4 regions of the Peribacillus sp. Bi134 genome follow, and region 2 is predicted to be linked to each of the others. Evidence: riboswitches for the same ligand, from Rfam matches in the RefSeq annotation. Region 2 holds a riboswitch; each other region holds the start of a gene.
What was found. A riboswitch is a leader RNA that binds a small molecule or an ion and turns the genes downstream of it on or off. The one in region 2 is predicted to bind cobalamin.

Region 1 (4,994 bases), on a different contig from region 2:
CTACGAACAAAACTGCTTTCATTTACTTTCCTCCTCTAGATTAGTCTTCACAAGGCGCAGGCTCTATATTTATTTTGGGAGCGATGTCCTGATAAGAAAAATTCTGTATCTTTTTCGAACGTTTGAAGTATTTAAAAAGCCGCTCATTTGGATGGGCATTTTGCTTATACTCCCCGACAATGTCCGTAATCAGTTCAACAAGCTGTTCCGGTTCAATGCCTTCCGCCACCGGCTGACCCGGATGGGCTGTTCTTCCAACCGGTTTAGCTCCAAGAAATAAGTCGAACTTCCCTTTTCGGAAGACAATCCCGATATCATCCATCACAGCACTATAACAAGCCATCCCACACCCATTAAAACCGATGTTCAGTTCCTTGGGCATTTTCATTCCGCCAAGCACCCGGTGTATTTCGTCCGCATAAGGAATGGATTCCGCTTTTTCACCATCACAGAAATCACAGGCTTTTAGTGTCAGTACATCTCCAATCGGCGACAAAAGAAAGTTTGCTGATTGCAATTTCCCCGTTATGACTTCCGGATCCGTTGTCGGAATCTTTAAGACGATTTTATGATTTGGCGTGTATTCCATCGTTCCCTTTTCCCCAACAACTTCCGCAAGTGTCATCATTTGTTTGGGAGTGAATTGTTTATTCGCCACACCTGGACTAACGGCAAGTTCGAATACCGACTCCATTTTTTGCTGAACAATCGGCTGAATGGATTGCTTAACGGTTTGACCCTTGACTCTTGACAGGGCCTCCATTGCCATTTCAAAGGAAGCTGGCTTCTTTTCTGGTGCTTTTGTAAGTAATCCAACTCCTCCAGCGGACTCGGTTAAGGCCTCTTGATCTAATGCCCACGGTTCCGCTTCTTTTTGCAGTCGCTGATGCGGCTTCAATGTTTGCTTTTCCGAATTCAAAGTATATTTTCTCTGATAGCCTCTTGGTGTGATGATTTTGTCATCATATAAAAAGGTGGATGAATTACCGATAATGACGGTGGTCAACATTCCAATATCGTGATTCAACATATCCTGCAAATTGGTTATGACAATATCCTGCCTATCGCGATAAGCACTTTTCACCAACCCGACAGGTGTATCCGGCGAGCGGTAGCGAAGGAGAATTTTCTGTGTTTCAACAATTTGCCGGGTCCGCCTGCCGCTGCGCGGATTATAAAGTGCAATGACAAAGTCTGCCATTGCAGCTGCTTCAACCCTTTTAGCGATCAGTTCCCAAGGAGTTAAATGATCACTGAGGCTGATCGTACACGAATCGTGCATGACTGGTGCCCCGAGTAAAGACGCACATGAGTTGATTGCAGAAATGCCAGGAATGACTTCAATGCCCACACCAGTTTCTTCTTTCCAGCCTTTCTCAATCAATACTTCATAAACCAACCCTGCCATCCCGTAAACTCCGGCATCCCCACTGGAAATCACCGCCACTTTCTTTCCCAGCTCCGCTTGTTTCACTGCTTCCTGTGCACGTGATACTTCTTCAGTCATCCCCGTACTAATGATCGTTTGATCTGTAAGCAGTCCCTGAATGAGTTCAACATAAGTTTTATAACCAATGATGTAGTCACTTTCTTGAAGGGCTTCGACGGCACGTTTGGTAATGTGTTCAAAATTCCCGGGCCCAAAGCCCACGACGAATAATTTACCGTTAGTACTCATTAAGACATCTCCTTTTACGCTTTGTTCTTTGAAATACCCGTATGAGCAGGAAAATCTGGATTAGGGGTCATTTCCCCATCATTGAATTGATAGATCATCTGTGGAACAAATTCACCATCATCGATATTACTGACGATCTGCCGACCGAATTCAGGCGTTTCCACTCGATACCAGTTTCCTTGGGGATAGGCAATCACAACGCAGGCATCCTTACATCTTCCGTTACAGCGTGTCCTGGTTGTATGGATTTTCAAATCAAGTCCCTTTGAAGTAATTTCATCGCGAATCGCTTGGGTTACTTCTTCCCCGCCCTTTTTCATGCAGCTGCTCCCATTACAAATCAACAGATGCGTATTTGTACCCATCAAGTTCCAAGTAGTCATCTTCTTCCTCCTGAGTTCAGGGAAAAGGCAAAATAAAAAACCTTAACATTAGAGTCAAGGTTTTAAAAAAACTATATGAATGAGAAGCCAAAGGCAAACATGCCAAATCCTTCCAAAATCGTCATAGTCCTTCTACCTTTCCCTCCGAAAAGTATCATGCAATTTTAAAAGCAGGTTTCCTGGCTTACGCTTCATTTTACTTTGTCCCTTCCCGGCATCATGCCAGTGGTTATCGACAATTTCATCAGCGTTTACAGTAGCGGGGGCTGCATCGGATTTTCACCGATTTCCCTATTATCCCTTGCTTATTCACACAAGGGCACTTTTAAAATGAAATATTTGGTTTTATTATACATTTCTAACTAACTTAATCTATCATATAACAACTTTATCAAAATTCAATAGTTTATTCCGACTGTTTAGAAAAGTTTAATAGTGTAAAACCAGTTAAAATCCTTTCCTTGCAACAAAATCCGTCCCGAAAAAAAAGATAGTGTAGCTGAAATTATTTCTTTATGGTACACTATACGAGAATTTTCAAAATAATTACATAAGTTTTATGGTGTTGAATTTCTCGGAATTCAACTTAAAAGGGAAGCCGGTGAAAATCCGGAGCGGTCCCGCCACTGTAAAGGGAAGTCCTATTACTTTAGCTTTAATCCACTGTCAAATGAGATGGGAAGGATGTAATGGGATGATGAACCAAAGCCAGGAGACCTGCCATGAAACGTGAAACTGTTTCAGCCTACGAGGATGGGCGTGCGGATCAGGCAGAATGGCCCATGATTGCTTCATGCTGCAAAATTCCTGTTCATTACGCACTTCTTTCCTTTGAGAGAAGTGCTTTTTATGTTGGGCGCCGCTTTTCTTCTCAAGATTGATCAGAAAAATTTAAAAGTATTGAAAGGAGAAAGAATGAAAAGAACCAATTGGAAAATTATTTATTTTGTCATCTTATTGCTTTTTATCCCGAACCGGGCAATGGCCATGCATATCATGGAGGGCTTTTTACCCATTGAATGGGCTATATTCTGGTGGGCCGTGACGTTTCCATTTTTAATCTTGGGTTACCGGTCCATTAGATCCAAAGTTAGGGAAAATCCAGAAACAAAAATGATACTTGGCCTATCGGGCGCATTTGTATTTATTTTATCGGCCCTAAAGATTCCTTCCGTTACGGGAAGTTCTTCACACCCTACCGGAGTTGGTTTGGGTTCCATATTATTCGGACCATTGGCCATGAGTGTCGTTGGCTCCATCGTTCTGTTATTTCAAGCTGTTTTACTGGCTCACGGAGGATTGACGACATTAGGGGCCAATGCATTTTCCATGGCCGTTTGCGGACCGTTCATTGCTTACTTTGTCTTCAAGGGCGCAACTAAATTGGGGTGGTCTTTTTCACTTGCCGTTTTCTTGGCAGCTGCTTTTGGAGATTTAGGAACCTATGTGGTCACTTCCGTTCAACTTGCTCTTGCTTTTCCTTCCGAGGTAGGAGGATTCATGGCCTCTTTCAGTAAATTTGCAGGTATTTTTGCCCTGACCCAAATTCCCTTGGCAATCAGTGAGGGGTTATTGACAGTCGTCGTAATGAATTTCTTGAAAAAATACAATCTAGGTGAATTGAAATTGCTGCGAGTTTTTTCTAAGGAGGCCCGTTAATATGAAAAAAAGTCTACTGCTGCTTTTCCTGGTTGTCATTCTTGCAACCATACCGTTAATCACCCAACAAGGAACGGAATTTGGCGGTGCCGACGGCGAAGCTGAGGAAGCCATCACTAAGATCCATCCGGAATACAAGCCATGGTTCAACAGTATATGGGAGCCGCCAGGTGCAGAAACCGAAAGCTTATTATTTGCGCTTCAAGCTGCAATCGGAGCCGGTTTCATTGGATACTTCATTGGCGTGATGAGACAAAGGAATAAGCAAACCAAACAAGAACTGACAGAAAAATCGAAGCATGTTACTCATTGATAAATATGCCTATTTCAATGGGCTAAAGGATGTTCATCCGTTGGAAAAGATGGTTTTTGCACTTTCCCTTTTGCTGTTTTCGTTAACGGTAAGGGATATGACCGTTTCGCTCATCACTTTTACGGTGATGAGCGCTTTAATCATTTTTGCGGCAAAAATCCCGCTTTCCTATTATCTGAAATTACTTCTATTGCCAGGATTTTTTATACTATCTGGAACAATTACCATCCTTTTTTCTTTCACAAGCGAATTTACTTCGATATCGAATATATGGTGGTCCTGGAAGGTCGGGAACTGGCAAATATTCATCAGCGATGACAGCGTCGGTACGGTGTCCAATTTGATCACTGTCGTATTCGGCAGTATCAGCTGTTTATATTTCCTTACCTTAACTACACCCATTACCGTCATCCTATCCGTGTTGCGAAAACTTAAAGTGCCTTCCTTATTGATTGATTTAATAGAATTGACCTATCGCTTCATCTTTATTTTTTTAGATACAGCTTTGGCCATTCATCAAGCACAAGCTTCACGGCTAGGGTATGTTTCATTAAGGAAAGGCATACGATCTCTCGGATTACTAATCTCGTCTTTATTTTTAGGAGTATTGCAGCGCTCTGGGCAATTGACGATGGCCATGAACGCAAGAGGCTATCAGGAGAACCTTTCCTATCTCGAGGATACTTACACCTATTCCTCACGCAATTGGCTGATTGCGATAGTAATATTAGGAAGCTTAATCTTTATTAATGGATATTTGTAAATTGGAGGCAACCCAACAATGGACGAGCATATTTTTCATATAGAAGGCCTCACCCATCAATTCGCAGATGGAACGTTCGCTTTAAACGATCTGTCGCTAACGATTCAACAGGGTAAAAAGATTGCATTATTAGGCAATAATGGTGCCGGCAAATCGACTTTATTCCTCCATTTAAATGGTCTTTTACAACCTACAGCA
Region 2 (4,994 bases):
GAGTCGCTTGAAGCAGTCACAACGGGTTTTCGACAATGGCGCATAGCTGAAATGCAGGCTATTTTATCAACATAGGCCATTACTTTTCCGCCAAAGATGGTATTGTGATGATTTGTATCCGGTGGAAAAACAAGGTCGGTTAAAAAAGTCCGTGACTGCTGTGTTGGGTGGGCAACGTGCTTTTCAATCATTTGCCGGTTGGTTTAGCTAACAGGTTTTCACGGACGATTTTTGCTGCTTCGACCATGTTTTTCAGGGATGCGACGGTTTCCGGGATACCCCTTGTTTTCAGTCCGCAGTCAGGATTGATCCAAAACTGGTCTTTATCCAATACCTTGATCCCACGTTCGATCATATCGACCATTTCTTCCACTGCCGGCACACGCGGGCTGTGAATATCATACACACCCAGACCAATACCTTTTTCATATGTTTTTTCCTCGAATGCGGAAGCAAGCTCCCCATGACTGCGGGATGTTTCGATGGAAATTACATCGGCGTCGAGGGAGGAGATGACATCCATGAAACTGTTGAAGTCGCAATAGCACATATGCGTATGAATTTGGGTTGTATCCTCCACGCTTGATGTCGATATCAAGAACGAATTCACAGCCCAGTTCAAATATTCGTCGCGATCGCTTTTTTTCAATGGCAGACCTTCTCTAAGTGCAGGCTCATCGACCTGAATCATTTTGATTCCAGCGGATTCCAATGCAATCACTTCTTTTTCCAAAGCGAGTGCCAGCTGATAGCATACATTCTCCCTGGAAATATCATCACGGACAAATGACCAGTTCAAAATCGTAACAGGACCTGTAAGCATTCCCTTTACCGTCTTCTTCGTCAGTGATTGTGCGTATACACTTTCCCTGACTGTCATCGGTTCGATGAAATGGATGTCGCCGTAGATGACTGGCGGTTTCACACAGCGGGATCCATAGGATTGTACCCACCCCTTTTCTAAAAAGACGAATCCACCTAACTTATGGCCGAAGTATTCAACCATATCCGTTCGTTCGAATTCCCCATGAACAAGGACATCCAAACCGATTTCTTCTTGGATTTCGATCCACCTGCCGATTTCTTCGTTAACGAATGTTTCATATTGCGAAGCGGTCCATTCTCGTCTTTTGAATTTCCCGCGTGCTTGTTTAACATCAAATGTCTGCGGAAAGCTGCCGATCGTAGTAGAAGGAAGAAAAGGCAATTTGAAAAATGCCTGTTGTTTTTGGTAACGCTCTTTAAATGGAAGCTGACGGCCGGCGGTCCTGGTTTTAACCTTTTCGACATTGGATTTTACAGTTCCGTGATTCCGGGCATTTGAACTTGCTAACGTTTGAAGCGTGAATTTATTTGCATCGACTTTCTCGGCGATTGCTTCAAAGCCTTGATTATTCCCTTTGACCAAGAGTGTGATTTCCTCGAGTTTCTCATCAGCGAAAGCAAGGGCCTCTTTCACTTCGTTTGATAGGGCGGTTTCATTACGAACGGTCACCGGGACATGAAGCAGGGAACAAGAGGGCTGAAGCCAGATTCGGTCTTCGGCTACCATTGTCTTAAGAGTCTCGATCAATTGGATTTTTTTCGATAAATCAGAAAGCCAAATGTTTTTTCCGTCAATCACACCTGCAGCAAGCACTTTGTCCTTCGGAAAGCCGAATGCTTCCAGGTTGCTTAGATTCCTCCCTTTGTCATGTACAAAATCAAGACCGATTCCTTGGACTTGTAATTCGATGACTTCCTGGTAATGTTCCACGGCATCAAAGTATGTTTGTAGCATGATGTTCAGGTTTGGTGCTGCTTCATTCAGTTTTTCATAGAGGTAAGTAACAGTTTGCATATCTTCTTTGGAAATCGATGAAACAAGTGAAGGTTCGTCCATTTGAACCCACTTCACGCCTTCTTGCTCCAACTCCCGGAGGATTTGCGTGTATAGGGGAAGCAGGCTCAGGATGATGCCAGGGATATCTTGTTTTTTGAAGCCTTTGGAAAGGGAGATGAAAGTATAAGGACCGATCAACACTGGCTTTGTTTCAATTCCTAGCTTTTCCTTGGCTTCCCGATATGCTGCAAGTGGTTTATTTTCCGTTAACGTCAGCTGTGGCACCTTTAATTCAGGGACAATATAGTGATAGTTCGTATTGAACCATTTCGTCATTTCGGAAGCGACTTCATCATTGTTTCCGCGAGCCATTGAATAATAAACGGAAAGGGGAACGCTTCCGCTTTCATAGGCTGAATAACGTTCAGGAACAAGACCGAACATTACGGACATATCGAGCATTTGATCATAGAAAGTGAAGTCGTTGACAGGAATGATATCAATGCCTCGTTTCTTCTGTTTTTGTAAGTTGCCTAAACGGATGGCTTTTAGTTGTGCCGTAAATTCTGCTTCATCGATTTTACCGGACCAGTAAGCTTCCAATGTACGTTTCCATTCACGATCTTCCCCGATTCGAGGGTAACCCAAACTACTGCTTTTCAATATTCCCATCCTCCTATATTCATTTAATTGAGCAATAAAAAAAGCATTCCTAACCGTCAAAAGAGATGGTTAGAAATGCTTAAAATAAAGAGGCATGCAAAATGCCCCTTACAATTATAAGGTCCCTAACACCTCCCTATCTCCCGTAGGTTAAAACAGTGTTGTCGAAATAGGCAGGTCTCCTGACTTAGGGATTAACATTAGCGGCGGGCCTTCCCGATCCGTTGATCAGTGGCATTGGATGGCGCTAACACTCCCATTACAGTGGCGGGACCGTGCCGGAATTACACCGGACTTCCCTTTTAATCCTAATTTAAAATTAGGAACCTATTTCCACATATGAAATTTGATAAAACCTGTCTTGATAACTGTTTGCAGGTTAAAAATTTATAAAATAAAAACTATTATAAAAATTTAGACAATCTTAACATATCCGACCAAAAGGGTCAACATGGAAAAACGATTCAGGAAAAGTATCCGGTTATAAGGCGTGTGGGTGATAAGGATGAGGTCTGTTCCTAAAAAAGAATATATTGTTTGGACAGGGAGTATGTATAGAGGAAGTGGCGTTTTGAAATGGGGCGTGGGGGATGACTTTCTACATCTTGATTGCAGGAATCATTTTTTGCATGGTGATGAGCATTCGTACGTTATTTCTTGTTGAGTCGGGAGGAAAGAAGTTTTCTCTGGAGGATATGCTGTGGCTTGGCAATTTATATGCGACGATATTAGTTGGATTTGCACTGATTTATTTATTATACGAACTTCAGAATCATTCGGTGATTCTTGATATGGGCAATCGATTGGATGGCACTTTCTATGAACAGTTGAAGACTTCTTTTTATTTTAGTGCGATGACGATGTTTTCTGTAGGGTATGGAGATATAGCCCCGATTGGAATGGGCAGGATGATAGCTACGATTCAGGCTTTCATCGGTTATACACTGCCGGCAGCGTTCGTGATCCGGACGGTGATCGATTTGGAGCACAAAGATAGGAAGGATAAATGAAAGTTGTGTTTCTTTCGATTATTGGGTACTCTTACCATAATGAAAGAAATGGAGGGTTCAATATGACTGTTAAAATTGGAGAAAAAGCACCTGATTTCAAGCTCCCTGCAAACAATGGTGAAATGGTGTCCCTATCGGATTTTAAGGGGAAATATATTGTTTTATATTTTTATCCAAAAGATATGACGCCAGGTTGCACGACGGAGGCCTGTGATTTCCGGGACCATAATGAGCAATTTGAGGAATTGAACGCGGTCATCATTGGAATCAGCCCAGACCCAGCTGCACGTCATGAAAAATTCATCGAAAAACATGGATTGCCTTTTCTGCTGCTGGCTGATGAAAATCATGAAGCGGCTAAAATCTTTGATGTGTGGCAGTTGAAAAAGAACTTCGGCAAGGAGTATATGGGCATTGAACGTTCAACTTTCCTGATTGATAAGGCTGGTATGGTAGTCAAAGAATGGCGTAAAGTAAAGGTCAAAGGCCATGTCGAAGAAGCTCTTCAAACTCTTCGCGACCTCGAAAAATAAGGGACAGGCAGATGAAGGATGAGCGAATAACGAAGCTTGCAGCCAGGCTGATTCATCATTCGATACAATTACAGCCAAAAGAGAGAATCCTCATACGGGGGAATATCAATACGAAACCATTATTGAAAGAGCTGATTGATGAAATATACAGAGTGGGTGCTTATCCATATGTAGAACTCGAAGACGATGAAATAAGCCGCCACCTGTTACAAGGGAATGTAAAGGAACAACTTGACACCTCTTCACAATGGGCCTTGAAGAAATATAAGGATATCGATGCGGTAATCATCATCACCGGGGAAGAAAACGATGTGGAAATGACCGATGTTCCCATCGAGAGGCACCGTCTTCAAGGGGAGGCTATGAATTCCCCCACTCTTTTCTATGTAAACAACCGACGTTGGGTCTTGCTTAATTATCCCACCAACGCATCAGCGCAAAAAGCCGGCATGACCTTCGACAGGTACGAAGATTTTCTTTTGAATGTATGCAACATGGATTACGGGAAAATGGAGACGGCCTTGAAACCGTTAAAACAATTGATGGAACGAACTGACAAAGTCAGGATCGTTTCGCCAGGAACAGATTTGACCTTTTCCATCAAAGGTATGCCGGCCGTCATATGTGCCGGAAAAAAGAATTTACCTGATGGGGAAGTGTTTACGGCACCCATAAAAGATAGTCTCAATGGTATGATATCCTTCAACACACCAACAACCTATGAAGGATTCACCTTTAGTGACATAGAATTAAACTTGGAAAAGGGAAAAATCATTAAAGCTACTTCCAATCGTGACTCTGAAATGAACCAAATTCTGAATATTGATGAAGGGTCCCGGTTTATCGGGGAGTTCGCAATTGGGATCAATCCATACATATTGGAACCTATGGACGATATCTTGTTCGATGAGAAAATAAGCGGAAGTCTGCACTTGGCTCTTGGACTTGCCTATGAAGAAGCGGATA
Region 3 (4,994 bases), on a different contig from region 2:
GCAAGCATCAGCAATAACAGATGGATGAGGAACATGACAATCAGGGCGACATAAGAGGCACCGACGAATTTCCCCAATTTCAGGATTGCATCCAAATCACTCGTAGCTACAGTCTTCGTCATGATCGCCAAGATCCCGTAAGGTGTTAAACGCAGGATCAATGTTACAACGCGCATGATGATGCTGTGCAATGTATCTACTATTTTAGCAAAAAATTCAGCATGTTCAGGCTGTTTCCTTTTGACCCCTAAATAGGCAATCCCAAGAAATGCAGCAAAAATTACAACGGAAATGGTTGATGTCGGACGTGCACCCGTTAAATCAAGGAACGGATTGGACGGAATCAACTCAAGGATTTGCTGCGGCATCGTTTTATCCTGAATCGTACCGTATGTTTCCGATATTTGATCCCCGCGGCTTAACTCCGCTTCCCCTTGCTCAATTTGAACGGCTTCCAAATTGAATACAGTTGCTGAGGTGATCCCAACAGCTGCTGCAATTGCGGTCGTTCCAAGCAGGATCCCGATGATCAGGACACTGATTTTTCCAATATTGCTAGTCAGTTTCAATCTTGTGAATGCGGATAAGATCGAAATGAAGACAAGCGGCATGACGATCATTTGCAGGAACTTGACATAGCCTGAACCTACAATGTTAAACCAATCGACCGATTTAACGATCGCTTCTGACTGAGGTTCATAGAAATACTGCAAAAGAAGTCCGAATACAATCCCTAAACCAAGTCCAGTAAAGACCCTTTTTGTAAAGGAAATATGCTTCTTATTCATGTAAAATAAAACGCCTAAAAGAACGAGCATTATGGCAAGATTTAAAAACACATAACCAATCATATATATTCCTCCTAATTCCGATTAACCAAATGAGAATAATGAATATCTGAAGACTATGATACATCATCCGTTTATTTTTTACCAGAAGAAAATAATTTATTTTTGACTTTTCAAGTAATTCATGTATTTATCTCTATTCACGAAATGGGTTAGAGGGAACAATAAAGGGTGGCTGGAACAAGCTAGTTATAAATCCTTTCATTATATATATTTATCAGGAAGGATAAGCACTTGGTTTTCTTGAATGATATATCAGGCCGCATATGCTTAGCGTTTTTTTGAAAGGATGAAGGAATGATGGATATATACATTGACAGGCTTAATGAACAGGATGCACAAGCGTTATTTGCATTTGAATGCAATAATAGAAGGTTTTTCGAGCAAACGGTCCCAGGCCGGGGAGATGATTATTATAGCTTTGGAACGTTTGGAATCAGGCATAAGGAATTATTAAAAGAGCAAGAAGATGCTATCTCCTCTTTTTATTTGATTAAGGATGGTTCAGGCATAATCGTCGGCAGAATTAATCTTGTGGATATCGACCCAATAAAAGGTACGGCACATGTTGGTTATAGAATCGGAGAAGCGTTTACGCAAAAAGGGATTGCGAACAAAGCTTTAAAGCTTTTGGTTAATCTGGCGCCGGAATTGAATGTGACTCAAATACATGCCAAAACGACAAGCGACAATATCGCTTCCCAAAAGGTTTTAGTGAAAAACGGTTTTGAACGGATTTCGATTAATGAGGAAATTAGTGCAGATACTGGTCAAAAGCTAACATTCTACCATTATAGAAAGAATCTATAAATCCATATTCCTCTACTAATAGACCGCATTCCCATTTTTTTAATTGTGAAAAGATAGGGAGTATACTATACTAACGTTGTATTTAATGTTTGGAAAATTTTGCGAAGTTCATATATTTGCCGCTGGGTGCCTTTGTGTGAACAAAGGGTAACAGGGAATCGGGTGCAAATCCCGAGTGGTCGCGCCACTGTAACCAAGGAGTTTTCTTTCAGGATGTCACTTGACCGTCAGTCAGGGAAGACGAAAGGAAATGTTGATCTGGAAGCCAGGAGACCTACCCAGTGAGCATCACCAATTTTTCCTTCGCTGAGAGGAGAGGTGTTCGAGAGTAAGAAAAGGCGGACTTAGGTCCTTCCGTATTTTTTGGCCTATACTCGTAACTCCATTCTTTGTTAAAAGGATTGGGGTTTTTTTGTGTTTTTTTTTTGAAGGAGGATTTCATCATTGGAAGAGTCATTGATTAGAAGCTCATTGAAAGAGAGAGGGGATGTGCTTGAAGAACCTCATTTTGAGAGAAATGCCAAGCGCAGGTTTCGTTTTCTGCTATTTTTCTTGCTGTGCATCCTTTTATTATCAGTTACATTCGCTGTTACCCTTGGGCCAGTTAAGATGTCAGCAATAACGGTTTGGAAGATTGCCTTAGGGCATCTGCCTTTTATCGGTGGTTTTCTGGAGGTGAATTGGAGTATCGCACAAGAGCGGATCATTTGGGATATCCGCCTGCCCCGTGTATTGCTCGGTGCGGTGGTAGGTGCGGGATTATCCGTAGTGGGTGTCGTCATCCAGGCCTTGGTGCGCAATTCACTTGCAGATCCGTATATTCTGGGCATTTCATCTGGTTCCTCTGTTGCTGCAACCCTTGTCATTCTTTTTGGGGCGCTTCCTATATTCGGTCAATATGCGTTATCATTCGGTGCCTTCCTGGGGGCCATGGCTGCGATGCTTTCCGTGTATTTATTGGCTCAAGTGGGAGGGAGAATTCAAACGACAAGGCTGTTATTGGCGGGTGTAGCCATTTCAATGATCATGTCTGCCGTCACTAATTTCATTGTCACTCTTGCACCAAAAGATTCCGGCATCCGTGAAGCGATGTTTTGGATGATGGGCAGCTTAGCGGGGGCAAAATGGGAATACATACCGATTCCAGCGGTTGTGGTGCTTGTGGTTTCCTTGTTCCTTATCGTACAATCCCGCTCCCTCAATATCTTATTGATGGGTGAAGAAGTAGCCGCGACGCTCGGAGTCAATATGGAAGCCTTCCGTAAAGTTCTGATCATCATTACATCCCTTGTTACGGGAACAGTTGTGGCTGTAAGCGGTTCGATTGGGTTCATCGGTCTGGTCGTACCGCATTTAGCCCGGCTATTGGTCGGGACAGACCATAAACGTGTTCTTTCATGCAGCATATTGATTGGCATGATCCTCGTCATTTGGTCAGATGTTTGTGCCCGGCTGGTCCTGGCACCTCAAGAACTTCCGATTGGGGTTGTCACCGCACTTTGCGGAGGACCATTCTTCATTTGGCTTTTGCGGCGAAGTTCATATTCATTTGGAGGTGGGGGCAAGTGAGATTAGCTATTGAAGAAGTATCCTATTCAATTCTGGACACTCCTATCATTGAGGATATATCACTGCAAATAAAAACTGGGCAGTTCGTTGGGCTGATCGGTCCGAATGGGAGTGGGAAATCCACTTTATTAAAAAATGCTTCTCGGATCTTGAAGCCTCATACGGGAGCTGTTCACCTGGACGGCCGTGACCTTTACCGGCTTTCACAGAAACAAACAGCCAGGGAAATGGCGGTTGTCAGTCAGGAAACATCCCTGACCTTCGACTTTAGTGTACAAGAGATGGTTTGGATGGGACGGCATCCTCATAAGCGGTTATTTCAGGGAGATACGGAGATAGATAGAGGAATCGTCAATCAAGCATTAGCTCGCGTTGAAATGAGTGGATTTGAAGACAGGAGTTTCATGAGCTTGTCGGGTGGTGAGAAACAACGTGTCCTCATAGCCCGTGCCCTTGCCCAGGAAGCGAATATCATCATCCTGGATGAACCAACGAATCATTTAGACATCAGGCATCAGCTCCAATTGCTGGACCTTGTAAAAAAGCTGGACGTTACCGTCTTGACAGCTCTGCATGATATAAACTTGGCAGCCATGTATTGTGATCATATATATGTCATCCAAAATGGCAAAGTGATCACATCCGGAACACCAGAAGCTGTATTGACGACAAAAATGATAAGGAAGGTGTTCGGGGTGGAAACGGAAATCGGCATACACCCCATCACGCAAAAGACGCATATCACCTTTTTAGCACATATATAAAAAAACAATGGATATGAGGTAAAGTATATGACTGTTTACCGAAAGATTTTGTTAAGCATCATTTTTTTGGCAATGATGATATTGGGCGCTTGCAATAACTCCGAGGAAGCTTCAAAGGACGGAGGCAAACAGAGCGAAAAAGGTGGAAAAGAAAAAGTGGTCATCACTAATCTGGATCATGAATTCACCTATGCAGAGGCACCAAAACGTGCGGTTACGCTAAACCAGCATGCGACGGAAATCATGCTTGCATTGGGGTTGCAGGATTCAATGGCAGGTACGGCTTATTTGGATGACGAAATTTTGCCAAAGTATAAAGATGCCTATGAAACAGTGCCTGTGCTTTCCAAGGAATACCCATCAAAAGAAGTTTTCTTTGAAGCTGAGCCGGATTTTGCATATGCAGGCTGGAAAAGCGCCTTTACGGAACAAACGTTAGGAACCGTCCAAGAGCTAAAAGAAGCGGGAATCAATACATATATCCAAGAGTCTTCCAATATGTCAACACCGACAATAGAAGATGTGTATAAAGATATTGAGAATATTGGACGCATCTTTCATGTAGAAGAAAAAGCAGCGGAAGTCATCAAAGAGATGCAACGGGAAATAAAAGAAACTACAGCAAAAATCGAAAGTGCAGGCAAGCCCAAAAACGTTTTCGTATATGACAGCGGTGAAGAAGTCCCGAGAACGGCAGCGAAAAATAATTACATGACAGGAATCATTTCCATGGCTGGCGGCCAGAACATTTTTGGTGATACGGAAGGGGGGTGGCCTGAGGTCAGTTGGGAAGAAGTCGTCGATCGGAATCCGGATGTTTTTGCCATCATTGATTACGGAGATATCCCCATAAAGCAAAAAGAAGCATTCTTATTAAATAAAAGTGAACTGGCGGATGTACCGGCCATTCGAAATAAAGCAATCATCGTGCTTCCTCTTTCAGCGGGCGCCGAAGGGATTCGTGCACCACTAGCCTTACGGACAGTAGCGGAAGGACTCTATC
Region 4 (4,994 bases), on a different contig from region 2:
GAGGCTCACTAAAGCTCCTAAGTCGGATGCAGCCGTGATGATCGTGACGGTCCTCATTGTTCTTTATACACATGACTTATCAAAAGGGGTATTTGCCGGAGTGCTTTTGAGCATGATTTTCTTCTCGGCTAAAATTTCTAAAGTGGCAGCAGAGAAAAAGGAAGATATCCAGGCTAAGAAAATCACTTATCGTATCAGCGGACAAATATTTTTTGCTTCTGTCCAGGACTTTGTTTCGAAGTTTGACTTCAAGGAAAAAGCCGATGCAATCGTCATCGACTTCTCCCATTCCAAGATCTGGGATGCTTCAGCAGTCGGTGCTGTTGATACGGTTATCCTTAAATATCAGCTTCTGGGAATACCTGTCCAAGTCCAAGGGCTCGATGAAGAAAGTTCGTCATTGCTTGAAAAACTCGCCACCTCAGAAAGTAAAATATCTTGAAGAAGTAACATTCTGCTGAATAGAAACTTTTCAAACCGACAAAATAGATAATATGAATCATTTCCTTTTGAAAGGAGCGAAAAGCATGACACCCGAGCAGGATTATACAGCAGCAAATCTGTCACCGGATTTATTGAATGAACTGAAAAGCTTTGAAAGCAAACTAGGCGAGGAAGCCAATAAAGAATTGATTGTCATCGCCTATGAAAAAGAAAAGGAAGCCTTGAATTAAGAAAAAAGACTCAAACATCCTTAATGGATGGTTGAGTCTTTTTTTGCATGTACAGTAAAAGGATGCCCAAATAATGAGCATCCCTTTTCCTTTATTACTTGCTGAATACGTCCGTTAAGACCGGAACGATTTGTTTTTTACGCGATACAACGCCTTCTAAGACGGCGATGTTGTTGTTTAATGAAACGTCGTATGCTTTTTCCACTGCATAAGCCGCTTTACCAAGAGCCAAGGCAACAGAATCATTAGTCAAGATATCCGTTACGACGAATAGGAATAAGTCCAATTCCTTGACAGCGATTACCGCTTCAATCGCCGCTTCCAATTCAGCTTGCTTAGCAAGGACTTCGTTTGGATCCACAGCATTTACTTGTGCAATCTCCACTTTAGCCAATCCCATGGAAAATTCCTTTGCATCAAGTGTGATGAGCTGGGCGATCGTTTTGTCGCTCAAGTCAGCTCCCGCCTTCAACATTTCCAAGCCATATGTTTCAGCGTCGACTCCCGCAATGGCAGCCAATTCCATAGCTGCTGCAACGTCTTGCTCCGTGCATGTAGGTGATTTGAACAATAAAGAATCGGAAATGATGGCAGACAGCATAAGACCTGCGATTGCTTTAGGAACTTCAATGCCGTTTTCTTTATAAATTTTATTTAAAATGGTTGCCGTACAGCCAACTGGTTCCGCACGGTAATATAAAGGATCGCTCGTTTCGAAGTTAGCGATACGGTGGTGGTCGATAACTTCCAACACACGGACTTGGTCAATATCTTCAGCACTTTGCTGGCGTTCGTTATGATCGACCAAGATTACGCCATCAGCTTCCCCTGCAACTTTTTCCACAAGACGGGGAGCATCGAATTTGAATTGGTCCAATGCATATTGAGTTTCACCATTCACTTCACCCAGACGAACTGGTTCAGCGTTGATACCTAACTGCTTTTTCAGATCTGCATAAGCGATTGCTGAACAGATTGTGTCTGTATCCGGGTTTTTATGTCCAAAAACTAATACTTTTTCCAAGATTTTATCCCCTTTTTCATAAATATTTTTCCGCGAATCCCCTCACCGCAATAAGGGAGAGCCACCTTTACTAGACACTTTATTTTAACACAAAATCCCGTAAAATCAGCGCTTGAATTATCCATTCCCCAATAAAATCTTTCATTCCTTCACCCTCTGCCATCACTTTGTCAATAGATAAGGGTTGGTTTTTTTCAAATATATTAGTTGAATTATCATCGTATATGGCTTACGATAATATAAGCAGAAATACTAGATATTGATTACATAATCTATACCAATAACTATATATAGAATTTTTATAATCCAAGGTGCCAGTGATGGCTGAAAAGGGAATCCGGTGTAAACCCGGAACTGTCCCCGCAACTGTAAATGTGACGAAATGAGAAACCCACTGTATAGCTCTCTATACGGGAAGGACTCAAAGTAGGATGATCATGAGTCAGGAGACCTGCCTTGAATTTTTCACGTTTCTTATTCTTCGGGGATTGAGATGATGAAACGATAGTATAACGGCTATTTTTTCATGGCTCTTTTATTCTATCGTTTGATCCGCTCAATTCTTTGGGCGGTTTTTTTATTTTAGCGGAAGTTAACAAGGAGGATTATTAATGACTCAAACATATAACTCTACCATAAGTGAAAATGAAACAGAAAAGAAATCCATCCAGCTTGAGATGTTATCGAAGGAATTCGAAGGCCGTCTCGATATGGAAAAGTTCAAAAAGCGTTTTACAAAATGGCTTGATCGCAAAAGTGACTCAACCGAAGAACAGGCATCAAAAAAACTGATTCAGCTCGCTCTTGAGGGTGTGGATATCGATGCTCCGGATTGGACATTCGTTGCCGCAGCAGAACTGTTGAATACAATGTATAGGGATGCACAAGCCAATCGAGGTTATGCAAGCAAGAGTTATGGCCCATTCTATGAGCTGATCACAGGTCTCTCCCAGCTTTCGGAAGGTCAGCGTTATCCAATTTACAAGCCAGAACTGCTATCTTCATATACAAAAGCGGAAATTGAGGAATTGGGCTCGGTGATCGACCCGGAAAAAGATAAATTATTCTCATACATAGGCATCTACTTATTGAACGACCGCTATCTGGCCCGCCCAAAAAAGGACAAGGTCTACGAACTGCCGCAAGAACGTTTCATGATCATCGCGATGGAAATCATGCGAATGGAAAAAACGGAGCACCGCCTGCAACTTATAAAAGAAGCATACTGGGCCATGTCCAACCTTTATATGACCGTTGCGACTCCTACACTCTCCAATGCTGGGAAAACACATGGACAGTTAAGCTCTTGCTTTATCGACGCGATTGAAGATTCCATTGATGGCATCTATCTATCAAACTACGATGCAGCAAAAGTATCTAAATTCGGCGGCGGTGTAGGCCTTTACGTTGGTAAGGTTCGCTCGCTTGGTTCTGATATCCGGGGTTTCTCTGGAAATAGTTCCGGCACGACTCCCTGGATTCGACTATTCAACCAGACAGCTGTAAGTGTCGATCAATTGGGTCAACGTAAAGGTGCCATCGCGATTTACTTGGATGCCTGGCATAAAGATATCATGAGCTTCCTCGATTTGAAGACACAAAACGGGGATGACAGATTAAAAGCCCATGATATATTTACAGGCGTTTGCATACCGGATTTATTCATGGAGGCTGTACGCGACAGAAAAGAATGGTATCTTTTCGATCCGCATACCGTCAAGCAAACCCTTGGATTTTCACTTGAAGATCTTTATGACGAGAAGAAAGGCGAAGGAAGCTTCAGGAAACATTATGCACTTGCTGTCGAGGCCGCAGAAAATGGCACGCTTCCAAACTACAGCTTTGAAAAAATCAATGCGATGGACATCATGAAAAGCATCATGATTTCTCAATTAGAAGAAGGCGTACCGTATATGTTCTACCGCGATGAAGTGAATCGGAAGAATCCCAATAAACATAAAGGTATGATTTATTGTTCCAACCTTTGTACGGAGATTGCCCAAAACCTAAGCCCTTCGACGATCACGGATGAATATGAAACAGAAGATGGAGATGTTGTTGTGGTTCGTAAAAGCGGCGATTTCGTTGTCTGCAACCTTTCATCCATTAACTTGCCACGGGCGGTGGGCAGCGATGTTTTGGAAAGATTGATTCCCATTCAGATCCGTATGCTGGACAATGTCATTGATGTGAATAATCTTCCTGTCAAACAAGCATCCATCTCGAACAAACGTTACCGGGCAATTGGTTTAGGAACGTTTGGATGGCATCATTTACTTGCCACACAGAATATTTATTGGGAATCCGATGAGGCTGTTCAATATGCCGATGCTTTATACGAAAAGATCGCTTACTTAACAATCAAGGCATCCAACGAATTGGCCAAGGAAAAAGGATCATACCCATATTTTGAAGGATCTGATTGGCATACAGGGGACTATTTCGAACTGCGTGACTATACAGATCAAAAATGGATGGATTTAAAAGCAGACGTACAGGAACACGGAACCCGTAATGGATATTTAATGGCGATTGCCCCCAATTCATCGACAGCCAAAATCGGTAATTCCACGGATGGCATCGACCCTTTGTATGAAATTGAATTTTACGAAGAAAAGAAAAACTTCAAATTCAAGGTGACCGCACCAGGCTTGACGCCAAATACGTATGAATATTATAAAAAGACGCGATTCAATTTGGACCAACTGGAAAGCATCAGGCAAAATGCAGCCCGACAACGCCATATTGACCAAGCAATCAGCTTTAATCTGTATGTACACAATACAATCAAAGCGAAGGTCCTGTTGGATATACATTTAACGGCATGGGAAAGCGGGTTGAAATCAACGTATTATGTTCGTTCGACTTCTTCCGAATATGACAATGCCTGCGAAAGCTGTTCAAGTTAACGACAATCAATCATGACCCAGTAATCTATTCTTAAAGGAGTTTTCACGAATGACCAATCATATCAAAAAAATTCGGATGCTCGAACCGACGCATCCAACCAAGGCAACCGGTGTTTTCAAAGGAGAAGCTTCAGGCTTCCTCCTTTGGAACGATATTCAGTATGAAAAATTCTATGATACCTATACACAGCTCATCAATAACTTTTGGAAGCCTTCGAGCGTGAACATGATTCAGGATAAAAAGCAGTGGGGCGAATTGGATGAAGATATCCAGGATGCTTTTCTCGATATCCTTACGATGATTGCTGGAATGGACAGTCTTCAAACGCCCACATTAGTAGAAATCCTTCGGTACATCAAAGATCCGGCGGCAAAAGCTATCCTGGC

Region 1: another riboswitch for cobalamin. It lies ahead of LQ188_RS07170 ((2Fe-2S) ferredoxin domain-containing protein); the one in region 2 lies ahead of metE (5-methyltetrahydropteroyltriglutamate--homocysteine S-methyltransferase).
Region 3: another riboswitch for cobalamin. It lies ahead of LQ188_RS08955 (iron ABC transporter permease); the one in region 2 lies ahead of metE (5-methyltetrahydropteroyltriglutamate--homocysteine S-methyltransferase).
Region 4: another riboswitch for cobalamin. It lies ahead of LQ188_RS15040 (ribonucleoside-diphosphate reductase subunit alpha); the one in region 2 lies ahead of metE (5-methyltetrahydropteroyltriglutamate--homocysteine S-methyltransferase).

What each region holds. Positions count from the first base shown of each region.
Region 1 is NZ_CAKKLN010000003.1:257,571-262,564, forward strand. Features, by position in the region: gene LQ188_RS07160 (sirohydrochlorin chelatase) at 1-22, opposite strand, end outside; gene cobJ (precorrin-3B C(17)-methyltransferase) at 41-1,678, opposite strand; gene LQ188_RS07170 ((2Fe-2S) ferredoxin domain-containing protein) at 1,693-2,061, opposite strand; cobalamin riboswitch at 2,213-2,403, opposite strand; cobalamin riboswitch at 2,605-2,801, shown strand; gene LQ188_RS07175 (hypothetical protein) at 2,784-2,942, shown strand; gene LQ188_RS07180 (energy-coupling factor ABC transporter permease) at 2,977-3,720, shown strand; gene LQ188_RS07185 (energy-coupling factor ABC transporter substrate-binding protein) at 3,722-4,033, shown strand; gene cbiQ (cobalt ECF transporter T component CbiQ) at 4,020-4,796, shown strand; gene LQ188_RS07195 (ATP-binding cassette domain-containing protein) at 4,815-4,994, shown strand, end outside.
Region 2 is NZ_CAKKLN010000017.1:3,745-8,738, reverse strand. Features, by position in the region: gene LQ188_RS25605 (acyl-CoA thioesterase) at 1-191, opposite strand, end outside; gene metE (5-methyltetrahydropteroyltriglutamate--homocysteine S-methyltransferase) at 188-2,494, opposite strand; cobalamin riboswitch at 2,640-2,831, opposite strand; gene LQ188_RS25595 (potassium channel family protein) at 3,076-3,495, shown strand; gene bcp (thioredoxin-dependent thiol peroxidase) at 3,558-4,028, shown strand; gene LQ188_RS25585 (aminopeptidase) at 4,040-4,994, shown strand, end outside.
Region 3 is NZ_CAKKLN010000004.1:68,770-73,763, forward strand. Features, by position in the region: gene LQ188_RS08945 (L-cystine transporter) at 1-851, opposite strand, end outside; gene LQ188_RS08950 (GNAT family N-acetyltransferase) at 1,149-1,658, shown strand; cobalamin riboswitch at 1,766-1,955, shown strand; gene LQ188_RS08955 (iron ABC transporter permease) at 2,199-3,227, shown strand; gene LQ188_RS08960 (heme ABC transporter ATP-binding protein) at 3,224-3,991, shown strand; gene LQ188_RS08965 (ABC transporter substrate-binding protein) at 4,019-4,994, shown strand, end outside.
Region 4 is NZ_CAKKLN010000006.1:248,267-253,260, reverse strand. Features, by position in the region: gene LQ188_RS15055 (SulP family inorganic anion transporter) at 1-442, shown strand, start outside; gene LQ188_RS15050 (hypothetical protein) at 528-674, shown strand; gene LQ188_RS15045 (manganese-dependent inorganic pyrophosphatase) at 769-1,698, opposite strand; cobalamin riboswitch at 1,991-2,172, shown strand; gene LQ188_RS15040 (ribonucleoside-diphosphate reductase subunit alpha) at 2,310-4,607, shown strand; gene LQ188_RS15035 (ribonucleotide-diphosphate reductase subunit beta) at 4,657-4,994, shown strand, end outside.